DNA from 3 places in the Pseudarthrobacter sp. genome. Region 2 is predicted to be linked to each of the others. Evidence: riboswitches for the same ligand, from Rfam matches in the RefSeq annotation. Region 2 holds a riboswitch; each other region holds the start of a gene.

Region 1 (6,780 bases), on a different contig from region 2:
GCGAATCGTCGGGGTCCTGGTGCCAGCGGGCGATGACGACGTCGGCGCGCTGGCGGCCGCTTTCGCCCAGTCCCTGCAGCAACGGAACCACAACGTCGGCAATCAGGGGGGCCACCAGCTCACCGGTCTGCGCGGTTCTGATGAAGCCCTCCAGCCGGGTCAGGTCAGAGTGGCGAAGAAGGGCAACCCGGGACTGCAGCAGCACCACGGCGGCGAGCCGCCTCTCATAGACCGGCCGCCTGCCGGGACCGGGCCGGCCCCAGAGTAGGGATGCCAAAGCGGTCACCTCATCGTGGCCAAGATCCTTGAACTTCCTGCCGGCATCGCGGACGGTGCCGCGTACGGCTCCCACTGACGATCCCCAGGAACCCAGGACCCCGCCCACCCGGGCCTCCACGTCCTCCGCCCGGTACCAGGCGCCCTCATTCTGCAGGGTGGCATCGATGAAGCCAGCAGCGTCCTGCACGCGCCCGTTCACAGCCCCCTCCCTCTCACGGCAACCGGAAGTCACGGCATTGGAGTCCACGACATCTGGGTTCACGGCGCCGCTACCGTCCCTGCCGACCGGCGGCAGCGTGGAGGATGCAAAACGGCGTCGACGGGCGGGCTTCGAGCCGTCCCTCCGCGATGGGGTCCCCGCACACGGCGCACGTGCCGTAGGTGCCCGCCGCAATCCGCGCCAGGGCCGCGTCCACCTGGTCAAGTCCCGCACTGCTCTGCTTCAGGAGCGCCGAGGCCTGCGACAGCTCGAACGCAATGGTGGAACCCTCGGGGTCGTGCTCGTCATCCACGTTGGAATCCTGGCGGGCGGCGTTGGCCGACGAAATGTCCGCACGGAGGGCGGGGAGGAGCGCGAGTTTCCGGGTGCGCTCTTCTTCCAGCAGAACCCGGAACCGTTCAAAATCGGGCATGGGAAAAGCCTAGTGGTTTGGGTCTCGACAAGCGCCGTCGGCGGGAGCATGCTGGCAATCGTAAGCGCCTCAGATGCGGTCTGGCAGCCAGGGACAGACAGCTGATGGACACAGAATCAACAGAGAAAGTCTGCGTGCCATGCCTACCAACGTCGTCACCACACTGGCAGTCAAATCCCACAACACGCCGGATGAGAAGCGCCGCCCGGACAAAACCGAAGTGGACGTAGTCAACCTCGGCGACTACACCGTTGGCCGGTTCACGTTCAGTCCCGGCTGGCGCTGGTCGGACTGCATCAAGCCGGTGGTCCAGACCGAGTCCTGCCAGAACAACCACGTCGGATACTGCGTTTCCGGGGCACTCAACGTCGAGACCACCAACGGCACCCGGATCAGCATCAGCGCCGGCGACTCCTACACCATTCCGCCCGGACATGACGCCTGGGTGGACGGCGACGAAGCCTTCGTCGGCATTGAATTCCTCAGCGCCGCGGTATTCGCCAAGGCACCGGGAACGTGACGCGGCTGCCGTCCCCCGCAAGTCAGTACCAGTTGTTGGCCACGGAATGGTTCCACGCGCCGCACGGTGACCCGTAGCGGTCAGCGATATAGGACAGGCCCCAATTGACCTGGGTCCGGTAGCTCGTGAGCCAGTCGCTGCCGGCGCTGGCATACTTGCTGGCCGGCAGCGACTGGGCGATCCCGTATGCGCCCGAGTACGGGTTGGTGGCAGTGGTCAGCCAGTTCGACTCCTTGGTCCACAGCGACGCCAGGCACGGAAACTGGTCCTGGCCCCAGCCGTAGGCGCCGAGCTGCCCGGCCGCGTAGTTCTTGGCGCCCGCGGGGTCGTTGACAGCGCCTCCCGGAACGGAAGGCACGACGACGACGGGCGGCGGGACCGGCGTCGGGCTCGGGACCGGAGGCGGGGCGGGCACGCCCGGTACAGCAGGCGGGGCCGGAGCCGGTTTCTGTGCAGCGGCAAGGGCCGCCGCCTTGGCTGCCGCCTCCGCCTGTTGGCGTGCCTGTTCCTGCGCCGCGGCCCGCTTGGCGGCCTGCGCCGTTTCATACGCGGCCAAGGCCACCTGGCCCTGCCGGAACTCCCCCTCCACGGCAGCCGTGGTCCCTTTGAGGGAGGCCAGCTGCGCGGTCAGTTCCAGGCCGTGCTCCTGCTGCTCCGCGATCTGCCGGGACATGGCCTGCTGGGCGGATTGGGCGGCGTCGAGCTTGGTTCTGGCCTCGCCGGACAGGCGCTCGCGCTCGGCCCTGGCCGCCTGCTCCTGATCGGCCAGGGCACGGGAAATGCGTTCGGCGCTTGCAGATTTGTTGACCAGGGCCGCAGTCTTATCGCTGACGATCTGGACGATATTCAGGCCGTGGATGCTGTTGTTCTGCACGGCGTCGAGGGCAACGAAGAAACCCATGTTGGTTCCACCGGTCTTGTACGATTGGGCCGCCAGAGCACCGATTTCCTTCTTGTACTGTCCCAGTTCGGCCGCGGCGCGTGCCGTCTGGGCCGTGAGTGCGTCCACAGTGGAAGTGGCGGCCTGAAGTGCCGCTTCGGCCTTGGCGTACTCCGCGGCGGACGTTACGGCCGCATTGCCCAGCGCCTCTGCTTCAGCCTGGAGTCCGCCCAGCAGCCCGTTGATCCTGGTGACTTCTGCCGCTTTGCCGGCCTCGCTTTTCTTGGCGTTCTGCACGTCTTGCCACGAGGGATACCCGCCGGGCGGCGCGTCGTCGTCGGCATGCGAGGGAAGCAGCGCAGCCGACCCCACCAGGGCGACCGCCAGCAGGCCGGCGAGGGCGGGCAGCCGCATTTTTTGAACAATCCGGGACATAGTTGGTGAGCTTACCGGGCATATACGGATTACGGGGCCTGACCTGCAACATCGTTACCGAGGAGGGAGGGAATCCGAGATGAAGCGCGGGTGGATTTCACGCCTACATTCCGTTACCGGAATGTGACATTGCCGATAACTGGAAGTTATGGTCAAACGGTGGCCCGGCTCAAGCCGGGACATTCCCGCCAGTATGCCGAGCCCTGCCGCTGACCGGGATCCAGTCGCTTTCCAGCTGGCAGGGACGGGGGAACCACGTTTCCACGGCTTTTCGAAGCCTTGGGGTTAAGTCGGTATCGCTCCGTCCCGTGCGGCGGCGCTACCGGCCGGGTATCTCCGACCCGAACCCGACAGCTCACCCCGCAGGCATGGGAGAGGCGATCAACCGTGTCCAAGAATTCCGCTGCCGCACGCCTTCGTGCGGTTCCTGCCCGCTCTACCGTCCTCATTGGCCTGGCCACTGCGGCCAAAACACACCCCCTGACGTTTGGCCGGCCGGCCCTGGTGGCTGTTGCTGCATCCGGCCTGCTGTTCAGCATTGGCGTCCCGGCTCAGGCCGGCGTCCACGGCCCGGACAACTCCGGGACTGCCAACACTCAGGTCCAGACCAGTGCGGCGGCAGCGGCTCCGGCCGCTGTTGCTTCGACTTCCGCTGCAGCAGCCCCCGCCGCGGCCAACGTCCACACAGTCGTTTCGGGTGACACGCTGGGCCAGATTTCCGCCGCCAACGGCGTCCCGCTCAACGACGTCCTTGCCGCCAACGGACTCTCGCTGACCAGCATCATCTACCCCGGCGACCAGATCCTGATCCCTGGTGCCGGCTACACCGCACCGGCTCCCGCAGCGTCTCCCGCGGCGGCGCCGGCCTCCCCCACCAACACCGGCATAAGGCTGGCCTCAACGTCCGCACCGGCGGCCCAGGCTCCGGCCGGCTCGCTCGGCGCGGCCATCCTGGCTTCCGCCAACTCCCAGCTCGGCATCCAGCAGGACTGCACCGCCATGGTGGAGAAGGCGCTGCGCTCGGTGGGTAAAAGCGTGGGTGACCTGGCTCCCGGCCAGTTCTTCCAGTACGGCCCGGTGGTGGGCACACCGGCCGCAGGGGACCTGGTCATCACGGCCGGCCATGTGGGCGTCTACGCCGGCAACGGCCAGGTTGTCAGTGGCGGGGTGGACGGTTACAAAACCGAAGTGCACTCGATCAGCTGGCTCGCCGGAGCGTCCTTCGTCCGCGTAGCGTGATCCGACCATGCTCGACGGCGGCGGGCGGCACCCAGCCCCGCGCCGCCGTCGTCCATCCCTGGTGTTCTCTCAGGTCCCGCAGAAGGTCCGATAGCTCCCGAAGTCTTCAGGGGCGGGGCCGGCGTAGCGTTCCAGCCCGGGGCGCTGCGTGTACGGATCGGCCAGGACGTCCACCAACCGGTTGAATGGGTCCAGGTCGCCGGCGATAGCCGAGTCCAGAGCCTCTTCAACCAGGTGGTTCCTGGGGATGTAGACGGGGTTGACCCGGTCCATCAGGTCCGCGTCCGGCGCCAGGGCCAGCCACCGTGCGGCCCAGGCGTCGAAGGCTTCGGGGTTCGCAAACATGGACCGCGTAGTTTCCGGCGTACCGCGGGCCGCCGAGCCGAGGCCCCGGAAGAAGGAGGTGTAATCCACCTGGCCTTCCTGGAGCAGCGCCAGCACGCCGTCCACCAGGGACGACGCGACGTCGTCGTGCGTGTCCGGGCGCAGCCCAAGCTTGGACTTCATGCCTGCCGACCAGGCAACGCTGTACAGGGCGCGGAAGCCGCCGAGGGATTCAACGGCGAGCGCCACGGCCTGGTCCTGGTCTTCATGGAGCAGGGGCAGGAGTGCTTCAGCGAGCCGGGTGAGGTTCCATTCGGCGATGACCGGCTGGTTGGCGTAGGCGTAGCGCCCGTCCGCGTCGATGGAGCTGTAGACCGCGCCGGGGTTGAACGCGTCCATAAAAGCGCAGGGACCGTAGTCGATGGTCTCGCCGGAGATGGCCATGTTGTCGGTGTTCATCACGCCATGGACGAAGCCCACCAGCATCCATTGCGCCACCAGGGACGCCTGCGCGGCTATGACCGCCTCGAAGAACGCGAGATAGGGCTTGTCGGCAAGCGCCGCGTCCGGGTAGTGGCGGCTGATGGCATGATCCGCCAGACGGCTCAGAAGGTCCGCCTCGCCGTTGACGCGGGCGAACTGGAAGCTGCCGACCCGCAGGTGGCTGCTGGCCACCCGGGTGAGCACGGCCCCGGGCAGCATCGTTTCGCGGCGGACGGGCCGGCCCGTGGCCACCACGGCGAGGGACCTCGTGGTGGGGATGGCCATGGCGTGCATGGCTTCGCTGACGATGTACTCGCGCAGCATGGGACCGACGACGGCGAGACCGTCACCCGCGCGGGCGAACGGTGTCCGGCCGGAGCCCTTGAGGTGGATGTCCCGAAGCTGCCCGTGGATGTCCGTGACCTCCCCCAGCAGGAGGGCCCGCCCGTCGCCGAGCAGGGGTGAGTAGCCGCCGAACTGGTGGCCGGCATAGGCCTGGGCCACGGGTGTGGCACCGTCAGGAATCTGGTTGCCGATGAGCAGCCGCGTCCCCTCGGGCGTCCGCAGCCAGGACGGGTCGAAGCCCAGCTCGGTGGCCAACGGCTCGTTCAGGACCAGCAGCTGCGGGTCAGGTGCTTCCTCCGCCTGCCAGGGAACCGCCAGCTCCCCGAGTTCGCGGGCGAAACGCCCGCCGAAGGTGAGCGTTAGTGGGATTGCGGTGCTCATGCTTCAAGACTACCCGTGGCAGGACAGCCCAGACCGCGGCGGATCAGACGTGCTGCTCAGACGTGCTGTCCGAACCAGGCGAGGGTGTCGTTCCAGGCAGCCGTGGCTTGGGTTTCGTTGTAGCGCTCGCCGGTGTCGTTGTGGAAGGCATGGTCGACGCCGGGGTAGACGGTGATCTGGTGGCGGACCCCGGCAGCCACCAAGGCGTCACGAAGGGCGGGCATCGCGCCGGTGATCCGCTGGTCGCGTTCGGCATACACACCGAACGCCGCAGCCTTGATGGCCGGCACCTTGTTCAGGTCCGGCGCCGGCCCATAGAACGCGGCGGTGGCCTTCAGTCCGGCCAGCTCGGTTGCCGCCTGCCACGTGATGCCGCCGCCGAAACAATACCCGTTCATGGCGATGCGTCCGGAGTCCACGAAGTCCTGGGCCTGAAGGTAGTCAAAGGCGGCGGCGAAGTCAGCAACATGGCGCTGTGCCCCGGCTCGGGTCAGTGCACCCGACACGGCGTCAGAGTCAAGGCTGGCTGTGCCGCCTTCCCTGCTGAGCAGGTCAAGGGCCAGCGCCGCGTACCCGGCTTTGGCAAAGCGGCGGGCAACGTCCTGGATGTGCGGGGTCAGGCCGCGGTTTTCGTGGCAGACCAGCACCGCAGGGCCGGCTGCACCGGATTCGGGCCGGGCGAGGTACCCACTGATCTCGGTTCCGTCGGCCGGGAACCGCACGGTCGCCGTCGTCAGCCCTCCGGCGCCCTCCGGGACGGAGAGCGGGCTCTTGGCCCCCGGCACAGCACCGGCAGAAGCAGTGCCGGGGCCCGCCGTCGACGATGACGGCGTGGGTGTGGGCATGGGGTCGGTGCTGCGTGGGACTTCCTCGGGTGTGCATCCGACGAGCAGCATCGCGCCCGATGCCGCCGCCATGCTTCCCATGATGAATGCGACCCGGCGGGTAAACGTGCGGTGCGTCATTGCGCCGGCGCGGTAGTCGTCGAAGAATTCCTCGATCAGATACCGTTCAAACTTTCCAAGCTGGAGCATGATTGGCCTCCTCGAGTGAGGCTCATATCCTTCTCCGAAGCCGGCCTTCGTGCAAGGGTCAGCGAGTTCCGGCCTCACCGGGGGCTACCGCGCCGATTGGGGAAGGCGATCCGGTCCAGGTCATTGGCTGCCATAACCGTCGAGCTGCCAGCCCGGACCCGGGCCTGCTCCTCGAGCGCAGTAACGTCGTCGCCGTACCGCGAGGAGAAGTGCGTAAGGACCAGCGTG
Region 2 (6,780 bases):
GTCCAATGGGATCACTGGATCCCGTGGCGTTAGTGGGCTCGCGGGACCTTGAACTTGGTCAGCCGGGCGTCCTGCCCGTCCAGTTCGGCCCAGGATTTTTCCGTTTCCAGCACGGTGAGGGCGCTGGTGGGGTAGCGCGTGGCGGCATCCATGTAGGCGTCATGGTTTGAATCGCGTGAGGCCAGGTGCATGGCGAGGTCCTGGACGCCAGGCATGTGCGAGATGAGCATCAGTGTGGTGACGGTGTCAGGCACGTGGTTGACCACGGCGAGCATCCGCAGCGCAGAGGCGGCGTAGAGGCCGTCCTCAAGTTTCGGCGTCGGGGCCTTGTCCCCCAGTTCAGAGCACACCCACGTGCAGGTCTGGCGGGTGCGCAGCGCACTGGAACAGAGGATGAAGTCCGGGAAGATGCCGTGTTTGACCAGCCACTTGCCGGCCAGGGGCGCCTCGCGGTGTCCCCGTTCCTCCAGCGGCCGCTCATGATCCGCCACACCGCCGGGCCAGTCGGACTTGGCGTGCCGCATGATCACCAGGCGTTTGATGTGGTGGTCGCTCATCCCCCAAGCCTAACGCCCACACAGGTGGGCCGCGCCGCCGTCGAACATCAGCCGCGGAGGCCAACACTCGCGGGGCCGGACTGAACGCGAAAAGGCGGCACATCCCGAAAGCGCCGTTGTTGCGTGAGGTACGAGCGCAGGCGCAGAGGGATCGTGCCGCCTTTTGGCGGTACTGAAGTAAGGACTAGATCGAGTATTCCGGAGCGGCCCAGACAATAACTTCGGGGTGCTCGTAGAAGCGGTAGCCCTGGCCGCGGACGGTACGGACGGTGTTGGCGAGGCGGCCCAGCTTGGAGCGGAGACGGCGGATGTGGACGTCGATGGTGCGCTCGTTGGGGACTTCCTCGGCGTTGCGCCACAGGCCCTCAAGCAGTTCATCGCGGCCAACCGTGCGGGTGCCGTTTTCCACCAGGTAGTTCAGGAGTTCGAATTCCTTGAAGGTCAGGTTCAGGGATTCGCCGTCAAGGTGGACTTCGCGGCGGGCGAGGTCGATCAGGACGCCGGACGGGCGCGGGTCCTGGGGCTGCTGCAGCCGGGCAGTCTCGGTGCGCTTCTGCGCGTTCACGGTGGGGTCACCAAAGGTGGAACGGACGACGTCGAGCGCGGAACCGGGGGTGCCGGCCGGCGCCACGGCCACGGCCGCGTAGCTTTCAGCACCGGTCACGAGTGACTGTGCGTAAGCGCGGATTTCCTGGGCAAGCTTGGCAATGGAGGTTCCGGCAGCCGCTGCGGTCTCCTCGTCGATGCCCATGTAGAGGACAAATCCGCGGGCCACGGTGTCATTGGCGACCGGGCGGACACTGTTGGGTCCCGCGATCACCGGAGTGGGCGCGGTGAGCGGCGCGGCATCGGCAGGCTGGACGGCGCGGAGCTGGCCGTAGGAACTGGGGTTGTAGCCCTGGGGTGCGTAGCCGGGGGCAGGAAAGCTGGCCCCGGGTGCAGCCGGGGCGAACGCCGGTCGGGCACCGAACCCCTGGCGGAGGCCGGAAGCCTGGCCGGCCTTGCCTGCGTTACGGACGGAGATGTGGACGTATCCGGATGCAACTGACATGAATGCTTACCTCAATGTGAATGGCCGTCATCGCGGCTCGAATGCTGATTGTCCCCGCAATGAAATCTGGGGATGGCGCCCTACGCTGGGCTGGGGGCGAATGCCTAAGAACTTCGTGGGGTCTGAAGATCAGGCGTGCATTCGACAACAGCGCATGTCGGCAGCAGCGGATGTGCTGGGCCAATATTCTGCGGCTGCAGGTGCTGTTGAGTTCTTGTTCACAATTGAAAGTGTGCAACGTAACAATGAAAACTTGCAAGTAACAATGGGTGCAACGTTCCGCATACTGAGACAAAATGCGGATTTGTGTTACAGATCACCATTCTGATTTGGCGGCAAAATAGGAGTTGTTGTCCGTCATGGGTGCGCAAATGGCCCTCTCCGGCGAACAATGTTCGCCCTTTCGCCATATCAAGACCTTGAAATTCACCGGCCAATGACTTGCCGAGATTCCCTGCCGGGTTTTGCCGCCTGTCCAGCGGAGAAGGCGTCCGCCGGCGGATTGTCGGCGTCCCGCCCGGCCCCCAGATCGCCCATCCAGCTCGCTAGGCTGGGATTCACAGCGTGCGCACAGGAACCCCATAGCGCGGGCTAACCGAATGATCGGAGAGTTGTCCCATGGCCACTTCGCACTCCATGACCAACAACCTTCCACAACTGACCCACCCGGACGGCTCCCCCATCCGCGCCCTGGTGGTTGACGACGAACCCAGCCTTTCCGAGCTCATGAGCATGGGGCTGCGCATGGCCGGCTGGTCCGTTGCGGTGGCTTCGGATGGCCCGGAGGCCGTCAAGCTTGCCAAGGAGTTCCGCCCGGACGTCCTGGTGCTGGACGTGATGCTGCCAGGGTTCGACGGCGTTGAGCTGCTGGGCAGGATCCGCGCCTTCGCGCCGGAGGTACCTGCGCTTTTCCTGACTGCCAAGGACGCCGTCCAGGACAGGATCGTGGGCCTGGCGGCCGGCGGGGACGACTACGTGACCAAGCCGTTCAGTATGGAAGAGGTCCTGCTGCGGCTGCACCGCCTTGTCCAGCGCTCCGGCGTTGCCGCGATGGACACTGCCGAACTTGTGGTGGGCGATCTTGTCCTCAACATCGACACCCGCGAAGTGACCCGTGCGGGCGACGCCCTCCAGCTCACCGCCACCCAGTTCGAGCTGCTCCGGTACCTCATGGAGAACCCCAAACGCGTCATCAGCAAAGCCCAGATCCTGGACCGCGTCTGGAACTATGACTTCGGCGGCCAGGCCAACATTGTGGAGCTCTACATCTCCTACCTGCGCAAGAAAGTGGATGCCTTGCACCCGCCCATGATCCATACCGTGCGGGGCGCCGGCTACGTCATCAAACCGGCTGAGTAACAGCTCCATGTCCTCGCCGCGAGCAACCCCAGCACCAGCCCGGAGCTGGCTGAAACCGGACACCTGGCATCTGCGCACGCGCCTGATCCTGTTGGCCATGGCCCTGCTGGTGGCCATCTGCGGCGCCGTGGGGCTGTTCAGTTACGCCTCCATGGATTCCTTTCTCACGGGTCAGCTGGATGAACAGCTGAGCCAGGCCGCCAAACTCTCGAACGGTCCGGGCCGCCCGCCCCTGGGCGGATTCAACGGCAGGCCGGACCCGCTTGACTCCCGCGGGCAGAGTGTCGGAACGCTGAATGCGCGGATCCTGAACGGCCAGATCCCCAGTGGCGGTTTCCTGGACTCGGACACCACACGCCTACCCCTCGACTCCGAGGACAAGCAGACCCTGCTGGCGCTGACGCAGAACGGCATCCCCGTGAACCGCTCGCTGTCCAACGGGGATTACCGGATTGTGGCCGTCCAAACCGGCTACGGCGATGTCCTTGTCACGGGCCTTCCGCTCGCCGCCAAGGAGAGCACGCTGGCATCGCTGGTGTGGACCTTTGTGTTTGTCTCCTTGGGCGGCCTGGCGCTGATCGGACTGGCAGGAACAGTGCTGATCCGGCGCACCATGAAGCCGCTGGAGCAGCTTTCCGAGGTGGCAACCCGGGTGGCCCGGCTCCGGCTGGACGCGGGCGAGGTGGCACTCGCGGTGCGCGTCCCGCCGTCGAACTCCAACCCCGGAACCGAAGTGGGCAGCGTAGGGCACGCCCTGAACCTGATGCTGGACAACGTCGCCAGTGCCCTCGAGGCGCGGCAGCGGAGCGAGACCAAGGTGCGGCAGTTCGTTGCCGACGCTTCCCATGAGCTGCGCACCCCGCTGACCGCCATCCGCGGGTACACGGAGCTGATGCGGATGACCGAGGACTTCACGCCGGACGGCCGGAAATCCCTGGCCCGGGTCCAAAGCCAGTCCGAACGCATGACCACCCTGGTGGAGGATCTGCTCCTGCTCGCCCGGCTCGATGAGGGCCAGCCCCTGAAGCTCAGCGAAGTTGACCTCACACAACTCGTGATCGAAACCGTCAGTGACGAGAAGGTCATCGCCCCGGACCACCAATGGCGCCTTGAACTGCCTGACGAGCCGCTCGCCGTCACGGGTGATGCATCCCAACTGCGTCAGGTGCTTGTCAACCTGCTATCCAATGCGCGCAAGCACACGCCGCCGGGAACCACCGTGGTCACCGCTGTCACGAAGTCTGCCAATGGCGGCGCAGCGGTGACGGTAACGGACGACGGCGGGGGCATCCCTGCGGAGTTCGTTGACCACGTTTTCTCCCGGTTTGCCCGCGCAGACGCGGCGCGCAAGGGTACGGCGCCGGCCTCGGGCGCCGGGGCGTCCGAAGGCACAAGTGGCTTGGGCCTGGCCATTGTCCAGTCGATCATGGAGGCCCATGGCGGGAGCGTGGAAGTGACATCACGGGCCGGACGGACGGAGTTCGCATTGCTCTTCCCTGCCGGCGCGCTGGCGCAACCCACTGACGCCCGAGCGCAGCAAGGCGACACACCATCGCCGTGATTCCCGTTACCAAAATGTGACTTAAGGTTCCAGCTCCTGTAGCGTCGATGACGTGTGGTTCCCGTTTGGGCCGCATATCCGGATGACGCCAAGCTCTGCCGCTTCCCGGATTCCGTTTTCAGAGGCAGAGGCGGGGGACCCACCGTCCCGGGCACCAAGTGCCCTTTGGGGTTAAGCCAACACGTGATTGTGCCGTGTGGCCGGATGCCCTCATCCGAACCCGACAGCTAACTCCGCAGGTGTGAGAGGCGATCCATCATGTCTGAATTCAAGGTACAAACGCGCCCGCAGGGCGACACAAAGTCCCACAGCCACCGCAAGCAGACGCGCTTCGGTGCAGCTATGTCCCCATTGTCCAAGGCCGCGCGGATTCCCTCCGTGGGCCAGCGCGTCGCGGTGTTCGCGACGGCGTGCGCCCTGCTGGTCGGCGTCAGCGCCGCGGCACACGCTTCCGAGTCTGCGTCGCTTGCGGCCAGCGCGGACCAGGCCGCCGAACAAGCCAGCGCCCAGTCGAAGCTGAGCTTCGAGACAGCCGAGATCCAGCCCCCGGCCTCCCCGGAAGCTGCGCCGGCCGAGATCAACGTCGCGCCCCAGGCCGCCGAACCGGCACCTGCCCCGGTCCCGGAGCCCGCTCCGGCTCCGGCCCCGGAACCTGCGCCCGCGCCTGTTGTGGCAGTCAACGACCCCGCAGGAGCGCAGGCCTACGCTGCTGGCCAGCTGGCGACGTACGGCTGGTCCGCTGACCAGATGCAGTGCCTGCAGACGCTGTGGACCAAGGAATCCGACTGGACCACCACGGCCACCAACGCCAGCAGCGGCGCGTACGGCATCGTCCAGTCATTGCCTGCTGAGAAGATGGCTAGCGCCGGTGCGGACTACATCACCAACTACCGCACGCAGATCAACTGGGGCCTGAACTACATCCAGGAGCGCTACCAGTCACCGTGCGGGGCGCTGAACTTCCACCTGTCGCACAACTGGTACTAGGCCGACCGAGCGGCGCCGGCGGATCACGAAAGTGATCCGCCGGCGTCAAAGCCGGAAAGAGTCAAAGCCGGAAAGAAATGAGCTGCCGTCCCGCGGCGTCCGTTTCCACGGAGGCCGTCACGGCACGGTAATCCGCGATATGCAGCACGCCTGCTGGCAATTCGCCCGCATTCGGACCCACGGCCACCGTCCGGATACCCGCAGCAACGCCTGCCGCGATTCCGGCGGGCGCATCCTCGAACACCACGGCGTCATCCGGTTTCACGCCCAGCAGCCCGGCGGCCATCAGATAGCCTTCCGGGTGCGGCTTGCCCCGTGTGACCAGGTCCGCCGTCACGGCCGTGGCCGGCATGTCCAGCCCGGCAGCGTCCATGCGGATGTCTGCCAGGGTCCTGTCCGCTGAAGTCACCAGCGCCACTGCCTGGGCCGGGAGGCTGCGAAGCAGGTCGGCAGCCCCCGGCAACGCGATGATACCGGCCGTCCGCACCCGTTCCATCGCACCCAGTTCCTCGGTGAGGGCCGCGACGTCCGCTCCCGCCGGCGCGAAACGGCGCACGGTATCGGCAGCCTGGACGCCGTGCGAAGTGCGCAGGATTTCGGCGATGTCCAGGCCGTACCGGGCCGCGAATTCTCCCCAGACCTCCTCCACTACTGCCGTGGAGTCCACCAGTGTGCCGTCCATATCGAAAAGGACGGCCCGGCAGGTCAGTGTTCGTGCGGCGGCAGGTGCTCGTGTGGCGGTAGGTGTGGGGATGTTCATGCTGCCTATTTTGCCTTAGGCGTTACCGGCTCAGGCGTCGCGACCCGGGCGCCGCCCTCAGGCGTCACGGCCCGGGATGTACTGCACCGCCCACTTGTTTCCGTCGGGATCCGCGAAGTAGACGAAGTGCCCCCAGTCCTGGATGTCGATGTCGCTGACCTCCACACCGTTGCCCTTGAGGTGGTCGTGGGCAGCCTGGATGTCGCTGACCACCATCTGCAGGCTTGGGGCTGTGCCCGGAGGGGCGTCATTGAGGCCCTCGCCAATACAAATGGAGCAGGCGGATCCCGGCGGGGTCAGCTGGACGAAACGAATGCCATCCATGGGCCGCTCGTCGAAATCCGGGTTGAATCCAACTTTGTTGACATAGAAATCCTTGGCCCGGTCCACGTCGGATACGGGCACAAAAACGAGTTCAAGTTTCCAGTCCATGCGCCACAGGCTAACGGCGGCGGCAGGAAAGCGGAAGACTTACATTCTGGAGCAGCCCGTACTAGCCGGCGAT
Region 3 (6,780 bases), on a different contig from region 2:
GGCGAGGCGCGAACCGCCATCGAAGGGATCGCGGCGGCGTCGGACATCGGTGCGCACCTGGCTGCCAAAAGTGAGGGCGACCGCCTGGTCACCCACCTCTTCGAATCAAGAATGGCCGGCTACCACGGCTGGCAGTGGTACGCGGTCCTGACCAGGAACTCCCGCTCCAAGGTGGTCACGGTCAGCGAGCTTGGCCTCCTGCCGTCGGAGGACTCCATCCTCTCCCCGGAGTGGGTGCCGTGGGCCGAGCGTGTCCGCCCCGAGGACGCACAGGCCGCAGAGGAAGACGAGCCGCGCGCAGCTGTTGCTTCGGCTGCGGAGCCGGACACTTCGCACGCCGAGGCTGACACTCCCGGGTCCGAGGACCGGGACGAAGAATCCGAAGACGACGACCCCGCCGGCGAGGCTGACTAAGCAGTTGCCAATGCGCAGGGTTGAGAACCAAGAAGGCCGGCACTGATGTCCACCTTCAAATCCCTGCACATCCTCAACTACCGGATCTGGTTCCTCGGCGCACTGGTTTCCAACATCGGAACCTGGATGCAGCGGACGGCCCAGGACTGGCTGGTGTTTGACCACCTCACCGATCACGACGCCGGGGCCATGGGGATCACCATGGCGCTGCAGCTGGGGCCGCAGCTCTTCCTGGCGCCGGTCGCCGGCCTCGTGGCGGACCGGTACAGCCGCCGGCAGCTGCTCATCATCACCCAGTCAATGATGGCCCTTCTGAGCACCGGCCTGGGCATCCTCGTGGTGGTCGGCGCCGGCCAGCTGTGGCACGTCTACGGCTTCGCCCTGCTGCTGGGCATGGTCTCCGCCCTCGACGCCCCGGTACGGCAGACCTTTGTTTCTGAACTGGTGCGGGACGACTACCTGCCCAACGCCGTGGCCCTGAACAGCGCCTCCTTCAATGTCGCCCGGATGATCGGGCCCGCCGTGGCCGGCGTCCTCACCGTAGCGGTAGGTCCCGGCTGGGTGTTCCTGATCAACACCTTCACGTTCCTGGCCATGCTCCTGAGCCTGTGGAAGATTCCGACGGCGTCACTGCGCCAGCTTCCCCGGGCGGCTCCGGGCAAGGGCCGCATCCGGGAGGGGCTGCGCTATGTGCGGTTCCGGCCGGACATTGTGGTGGTCCTGGTGGCCGTGTTCATCGTGGGAACACTCGGCCTTAACTTCGTGCTGTTCATCGCCGCGATGGTGGGCACGGAATTCGGGCTGGACGCCAGCGCCTTTGGGCTCATGAATTCCATCATGGCCATCGGTTCCGTGGCGGGCGCGCTGCTCTCCGCCGGCCGCGGCAAACCCCGTTTGCGGATGATCTTCGGCGCGGCGGCTGCCTTTGGGGTGACCTCGGGACTGGCCGCGCTTGCCCCGGACTACTTCTGGTTCGGCGTGGCGCTGGTGCCCGTGGGCCTGTTCGCAATCACCATGATGACCAGTGCCAACGGCTACGTCCAGACCACCACCGATCCTGTCATGCGGGGCAGGGTCATGGCCCTGTACATGGCCATCTTTATGGGCGGCACACCCATCGGCGCGCCGTTGGTGGGATGGGTGGCCAACGTCGCCGGCCCCCGGTGGTCGCTTTCCGTTGCGGCCGCCTCCGGGATCATCGCCGCCGTGATCGGAATGATCTGGATCATCCGCGCCCAGCGGCTCCGGCTCACCTTCAACCGGCGCGCCCGTGGCCTCCGGTACTTCGGCGTCGTCTCCCACCTGGGCGTCCAACAACCGGGGGACAACGTCAACGGCGCCGCCCCGGACGAAAACCCGGACGACGCCGTCGGACGCTGACAAGTGGCCTCACCACAAGACAGCGCGAACGGACACTTGGGGCCCCGGTTCCTGGGCCCCAAGTGTCCGTTCGCGCGGGTGAGCTACTTGCGCAGCTCGCCCACGACGTAGTCGATGCTTGCCAGCAGCGCGGAGACGTCAGCCGGCTCGATGGCCACAAACGTGGCGATCCGGAGCTGGTTGCGGCCCAGCTTGCGGTACGGCTCGGTGTCCACGATCCCGTTGGCGCGGAGCACCTTGGCGATCGCGGCGGCGTCGATCGAGTCGTCGAAGTCGATGGTGGCGATGACGTTGGAACGGTCCTCCGGCTTGGCCACGAACGGGGTGGCGTACTCGGAGGCCTCGGCCCAGGAGTAGATCCGGCCGGCGGAGTCAGCGGTGCGGGCGGACGCGAAGTCCAGGCCGCCGTTGGCGTTCAGCCACTGCACCTGCGCGTCGAGGGTCACCAGGGTGGAGAGCGACGGCGTGTTGTACGTCTGGTTCAGCTTGGAGTTGTCGATGGCGGTCTGGAGGTCCAGGAAATCGGGGATCCAGCGGCCGCTGGCCTTGACCCGGGCGGCGCGTTCCAGCGCGGCGGGGGAGAAGAGCCCCAGCCACAGGCCGCCGTCGGACGCGAAGTTCTTCTGCGGGGCGAAGTAGTAGACATCGGCCTCGGAGACGTCCACGTCCAGGCCGCCGGCTGCGGAGGTGGCGTCCACCAGGACCAGGGAACCGGCGTCGGCGCCCGCGACGCGCTTGACCGGAGCCGCGACACCCGTGGAGGTTTCGTTCTGCGGCCAGGCGTAGACATCCACGCCAGCCTCGGCGGCCGATACCGGGCGCGTGCCGGGCTCGGACTTGATGATGGAGGAGGCGTCCAGGAACGGGGCCTTGTTGGTGGCTGAGGCGAATTTGGAGCCGAACTCGCCGAAGGACAGGTGCTGGGCCTTCTTTTCCACCAGGCCGAAGCTGGCGACGTCCCAGAAAGCGGTGGAGCCGCCGACGCCGAGGACCACTTCGTAGCCTTCGGGGGCGCGGAAGAACTGGCTGAGGCCTTCACGGACGGAGCCCACGAGGTTCTTGACCGGAGCCTGGCGGTGGGAGGTGCCCAGGATGGTCTTGGACGCCGCTGAGAGCGCTTCGAGCTGCTCCGGCCTGACCTTGGAGGGTCCTGCGCCGAACCGTCCATCCTTTGGCAGGAGGTCGGCGGGAATAGTGATGCTGGTTTCGCTCACGGGGGCTCCAATTTCGGCATGGACGTGGCTCACGTCCGGGCGGTGGGGTGGCCGGTAGTCGGCGGTGACTGCATAAGGACCTCCCTTATTCTGCCTGAACCCTCGATTGGGCGGGGAACCGGGGCCGTCATAGTCCGGCCAATGAGACTCTTTGTCTCCGCCCGGGCATTATCCAGACAAATTCAAAATAGGCTAAGCTTTTTAGCGGACCTCGCCGCTGAGCGGGACGCGATACGGTGGGACAACGCAAGGTACTGCGCTCGAGGAGCTGAGCTGGATGACGGATCTGATCGATACTACGGAGATGTATCTTCGGACCATTTTGGAGCTTGAAGAAGAGAACATCGTTGCTCTTCGCGCACGCATCGCCGAACGGCTGCGGCATTCCGGACCCACGGTGTCCCAAACCATCGGCCGGATGGAACGCGACGGACTGGTCGTGGTCTCCGGAGACCGCCACCTGGAGCTCACGGAAGCCGGGCGGAAACGCGCTACGGAAGTGATGCGCAAGCACAGGCTCGCGGAACGGCTCCTGGCGGATGTGATTGGCCTGGACTGGGCCTATGTCCACGATGAAGCGTGCCGCTGGGAGCATGTGATGAGCGAACGCGTAGAGCAGCGCATCTACGAATTGCTCAACCACCCCACCGAGTCTCCGTACGGCAACCCCATCCCCGGGCTGGCCGCCCTGGGCGGGCCGGCGCCCGCGCTCCCAGACGCCGGTGTGATTAATCTCCTGGATGCGATGCAGGGCTACGGGCCAGCGTCGAACGTGACAGTCAGCCGGCTGGCTGAGCCCATCCAGGTGGAACCTGAGCTGCTGGTCCAGTTGGATGAAGGCGGGATCAGGCCCGGTGCCACGGTGTCCCTGGAGCGCGTAGGGGAGTACATTTCGGTGCGCGTTCCGGGAATCGAAGGGGCGCTCGAGCTGCCCCCGGAAGTGGCATCCCACGTCTTCGTTTCCGTCAGCTGACGGGAAGGCGGTCCGCCGTGTGGGGCCGCGCGTGGGGCCGTTCCATAGCGCAGCGACGCAAGGTTCCGCAAAGGTAACGGAATTGTTACTGTCCAAGTTAATCACCTATAGTTGAAACTCAGCGTCGATACAAAAGCGTTACCTGATCCGGAGCCGAGCTCTGCCAGCGGATCAGGTGCATCAGTCACCAACTGGCAGAGGCGGGGGAACCACAACCGGCAGTCGTAAGACTGCCTTGGGGTTAAGTCCGTCAGCAGCAAGCCTCTTCCAGCGAAGGATCCTCACGGGATATCTCTGCGCCAAGTGCTTGTCACGGCGGACCGGGTCTTTGAACTCTCTGACCCGAATCCGACAGCTAACTTCGCAGGCTACCCAGAGAGGAACATTCTTGACCACGCAATACTCCAGGGGCCGCCGTCGCGCGGTGGGTCCCGCCTCGGCGCCCAGAGTGGCCGAGGATTTCAGCGCGGAGAGGCCCCGCGACCCACAGCGGGAAGCCCGCCGCCGCCGGGGACCCTTCCGGCAGATGACGGATTTCGCCGCCGCCAGTGGCCTCGGCCAGAAGGCCGGCATCGCCCTGGCAGCAACAGGCCTGGCTCTCACTGTGACGGTTCCTGTGACCGGCCCCGTGATGGCCACTCCGGCACCCGGCCAGGCTGCATTAGCCGTTTCCGCTGCTCCGCAGCCCGAAGTGACCGCCGAAGCCGCCGCCCAAATTGATTTCAGCCGCTCGTCCGTGGTGACCCAGGGTGATCCCGACGGCAAGCTGAAGCAGCTGTTGAGCGCCCAGTCCGCGGGATCCATTACCCGCGCCGCCTCTGCCGGAAGCCTTGGCTCGCCGCTGGCCCAGCTGGTTACGGCCTCACCCTTCGGGTTCCGGGTCAGTCCCATCACCGGCGGCTCCGGCGACTTCCACCGCGGCCAGGACTACGTGGCACAGTGCGGAACCTCCGTCATGGCCGCTGCCAGCGGCACCGTGACCTTCGTTGGCTGGCACCAGTACGGCGGTGGCAACCGCGTGGTGGTGGATCACGGCAATGGCCTTGAAACCACCTACAACCACCTCTCCTCCGCCAGCGTCAAGGTAGGCCAGACGGTCAGCCGCGGCGACGTGGTTGCCCTCAGCGGCACCACGGGCGCGTCCACGGGCTGCCACCTCCACTTCGAGGTCCAGATCAATGGCGAAGTCGTCGACCCCACCGGCTGGCTCTGACCCAAATGATGGCCAACTCTCGAATCGTAGCAACATGCCGTGACCTGAATGTGACATTGGCTCGGAACTCCTGTAACGTCTAAAGCGCGTCAACTTTTCCGAAGTTGACGTTCTTGAGTGGATTGCCTAGCTCTGCCACCGCTCAAGGTCCGTTCGCATGACATCGTCTGGCAGGGGCGGGGGAACCAATTTTGGTCTTCGATTCTGAAGGCCTTGGGGTTAAGTCGCAAAGCTTCCACTGTGAAGCAGCGCGGCCGGGTGACTCCCATCCGAATCCGACAGCTCACCTCGCAGGCATTGGGAGAGGCTACCTTCGTGTCTTCACGCCATACTTCTGCGCGTCACCGCGCACAACCGGTTCGCACTAACCCCTTGGGCTCCGTGTCCAAGGCCGTCAGTGCCAATGCCGGGACCGTAGGTCGCCAGGCTGCTGTTATCGCAGCTGCATCAGGTCTGATCCTGAGCATGGGGCTTCCGGCCAACGCCGCGGATTCCACCGCCGGCGTTTCCGCCTCTACCGAGTCCGGTTCCGCGCAGACGGCACTTGCCGTCACTGCCGCGCCCACGGCTACCGTTTCCTTCGAACGCCCCGTCATCAAGACGACGCCGGCGCCGAAGGTTGAGAGGGTCCGCGCGCAGTCCACGGCTTCCGAAACCGGGGCTCAGGGTGCTGCCGCAACCGAGGCCGCGGCCTCCAAGCTCGCTGACACTGTCTCCTCTGCTGCTGCTTCGGGTCTGGCAGCACTTGCCTACACCGGTATCGGTCACCCCTACCTCTGGGGCGGCACCACTCCCAACGGCTGGGACTGCTCCGGCTTCACGCAGTGGGTCTACGCCCAGGCCGGCATCAGCATTCCCCGCACCAATGCCTGGACGGCCATGCGGCCCACCGCCACACCGGCTCCCGGTGACCTGGTCATGCAGAATGGCGGCGCCCACGTTGGCATTTACGTCGGCAACGGCATGATGATCAGCGCACTGAACCCGTCACAGGGCACGCTGCTCCACTCCGTGGCATCCACGGGCGGCGGATCCTTCTTCACGCTGGCCCCGTAGTTCCTGCAATCCAGCAGTTCCTGCAGCCCTGTGCTGCCGGAACCGATTCTTCGCTGGAGACTTTTCGCTAAATCCCCGTTCGGGATGTGCCGGCGTACCCCCAAGATGCCGGCGCCTCCAACGCCCTTGGACTGCCTACGCGGTCCTGAGGAAAACGAAAGAGAGAAATTAATGACTACACGTGCAACTGTTGCACGGCACCGCGCCGAGGTCACCAAGACCAACTCGCTGGCTGTCATTGCCAAGGCTGTCGGCGACAACGCCGGCGGCATGGGCCGCCAGGCTGCGGTTATCGCTGCTGCTTCCGGCCTTGTCCTGACCAGTGGTATCGCCGCGAACGCGGCAGACACCGGAGTCCAGCACGAAGGTGCTTCCGCTTCGAACCTTGAGGCTGAGGTTTCCGCTCCGGCCATCATTTCCGCTGCTTCCACCATTGCCATCTCCTACGAGAAGCCGGCCGTGACCACCACGCCCGCTCCGGTTGAGGCTCCCGAGCCGGTTGTTGAAGCTCCGGCTCCGGCCAAGGCCGC

Evidence for each region. A riboswitch is a leader RNA that binds a small molecule or an ion and turns the genes downstream of it on or off. The one in region 2 is predicted to bind cyclic di-AMP.
Region 1: it holds a riboswitch for cyclic di-AMP, as region 2 does, so the genes downstream of both, V6M49_RS03775 (C40 family peptidase) here and V6M49_RS08935 (hypothetical protein) in region 2, are expected to answer to the same signal.
Region 3: it holds a riboswitch for cyclic di-AMP, as region 2 does, so the genes downstream of both, V6M49_RS02550 (M23 family metallopeptidase) here and V6M49_RS08935 (hypothetical protein) in region 2, are expected to answer to the same signal.

Annotation. Positions count from the first base shown of each region.
Region 1 covers NZ_JAKFFD010000038.1:53,598-60,377, forward strand. Annotated here, with positions in the region: gene V6M49_RS03755 (DNA alkylation repair protein) at 1-478, opposite strand, end outside; gene V6M49_RS03760 (TraR/DksA family transcriptional regulator) at 549-911, opposite strand; gene V6M49_RS03765 (cupin domain-containing protein) at 1,051-1,431, shown strand; gene V6M49_RS03770 (lytic transglycosylase domain-containing protein) at 1,454-2,746, opposite strand; cyclic di-AMP (ydaO/yuaA leader) riboswitch at 2,962-3,130, shown strand; gene V6M49_RS03775 (C40 family peptidase) at 3,134-3,985, shown strand; gene V6M49_RS03780 (protein adenylyltransferase SelO) at 4,055-5,518, opposite strand; gene V6M49_RS03785 (dienelactone hydrolase family protein) at 5,575-6,552, opposite strand; gene V6M49_RS03790 (ribonuclease Z) at 6,627-6,780, opposite strand, start outside.
Region 2 covers NZ_JAKFFD010000113.1:7,013-13,792, reverse strand. Annotated here, with positions in the region: gene V6M49_RS08965 (LysR family transcriptional regulator) at 1-52, shown strand, start outside; gene V6M49_RS08960 (SixA phosphatase family protein) at 30-557, opposite strand; gene V6M49_RS08955 (winged helix-turn-helix domain-containing protein) at 742-1,608, opposite strand; gene V6M49_RS08950 (hypothetical protein) at 1,607-1,936, shown strand; gene V6M49_RS08945 (response regulator transcription factor) at 2,227-2,967, shown strand; gene V6M49_RS08940 (sensor histidine kinase) at 2,975-4,528, shown strand; cyclic di-AMP (ydaO/yuaA leader) riboswitch at 4,629-4,781, shown strand; gene V6M49_RS08935 (hypothetical protein) at 4,787-5,515, shown strand; gene V6M49_RS08930 (HAD-IA family hydrolase) at 5,577-6,275, opposite strand; gene V6M49_RS08925 (VOC family protein) at 6,333-6,707, opposite strand; gene upp (uracil phosphoribosyltransferase) at 6,769-6,780, opposite strand, start outside.
Region 3 covers NZ_JAKFFD010000028.1:12,184-18,963, forward strand. Annotated here, with positions in the region: gene V6M49_RS02530 (DUF3027 domain-containing protein) at 1-414, shown strand, start outside; gene V6M49_RS02535 (MFS transporter) at 460-1,794, shown strand; gene serC (phosphoserine transaminase) at 1,878-3,008, opposite strand; gene V6M49_RS02545 (metal-dependent transcriptional regulator) at 3,286-3,981, shown strand; cyclic di-AMP (ydaO/yuaA leader) riboswitch at 4,148-4,366, shown strand; gene V6M49_RS02550 (M23 family metallopeptidase) at 4,370-5,194, shown strand; cyclic di-AMP (ydaO/yuaA leader) riboswitch at 5,343-5,505, shown strand; gene V6M49_RS02555 (C40 family peptidase) at 5,576-6,250, shown strand; gene V6M49_RS02560 (NlpC/P60 family protein) at 6,422-6,780, shown strand, end outside.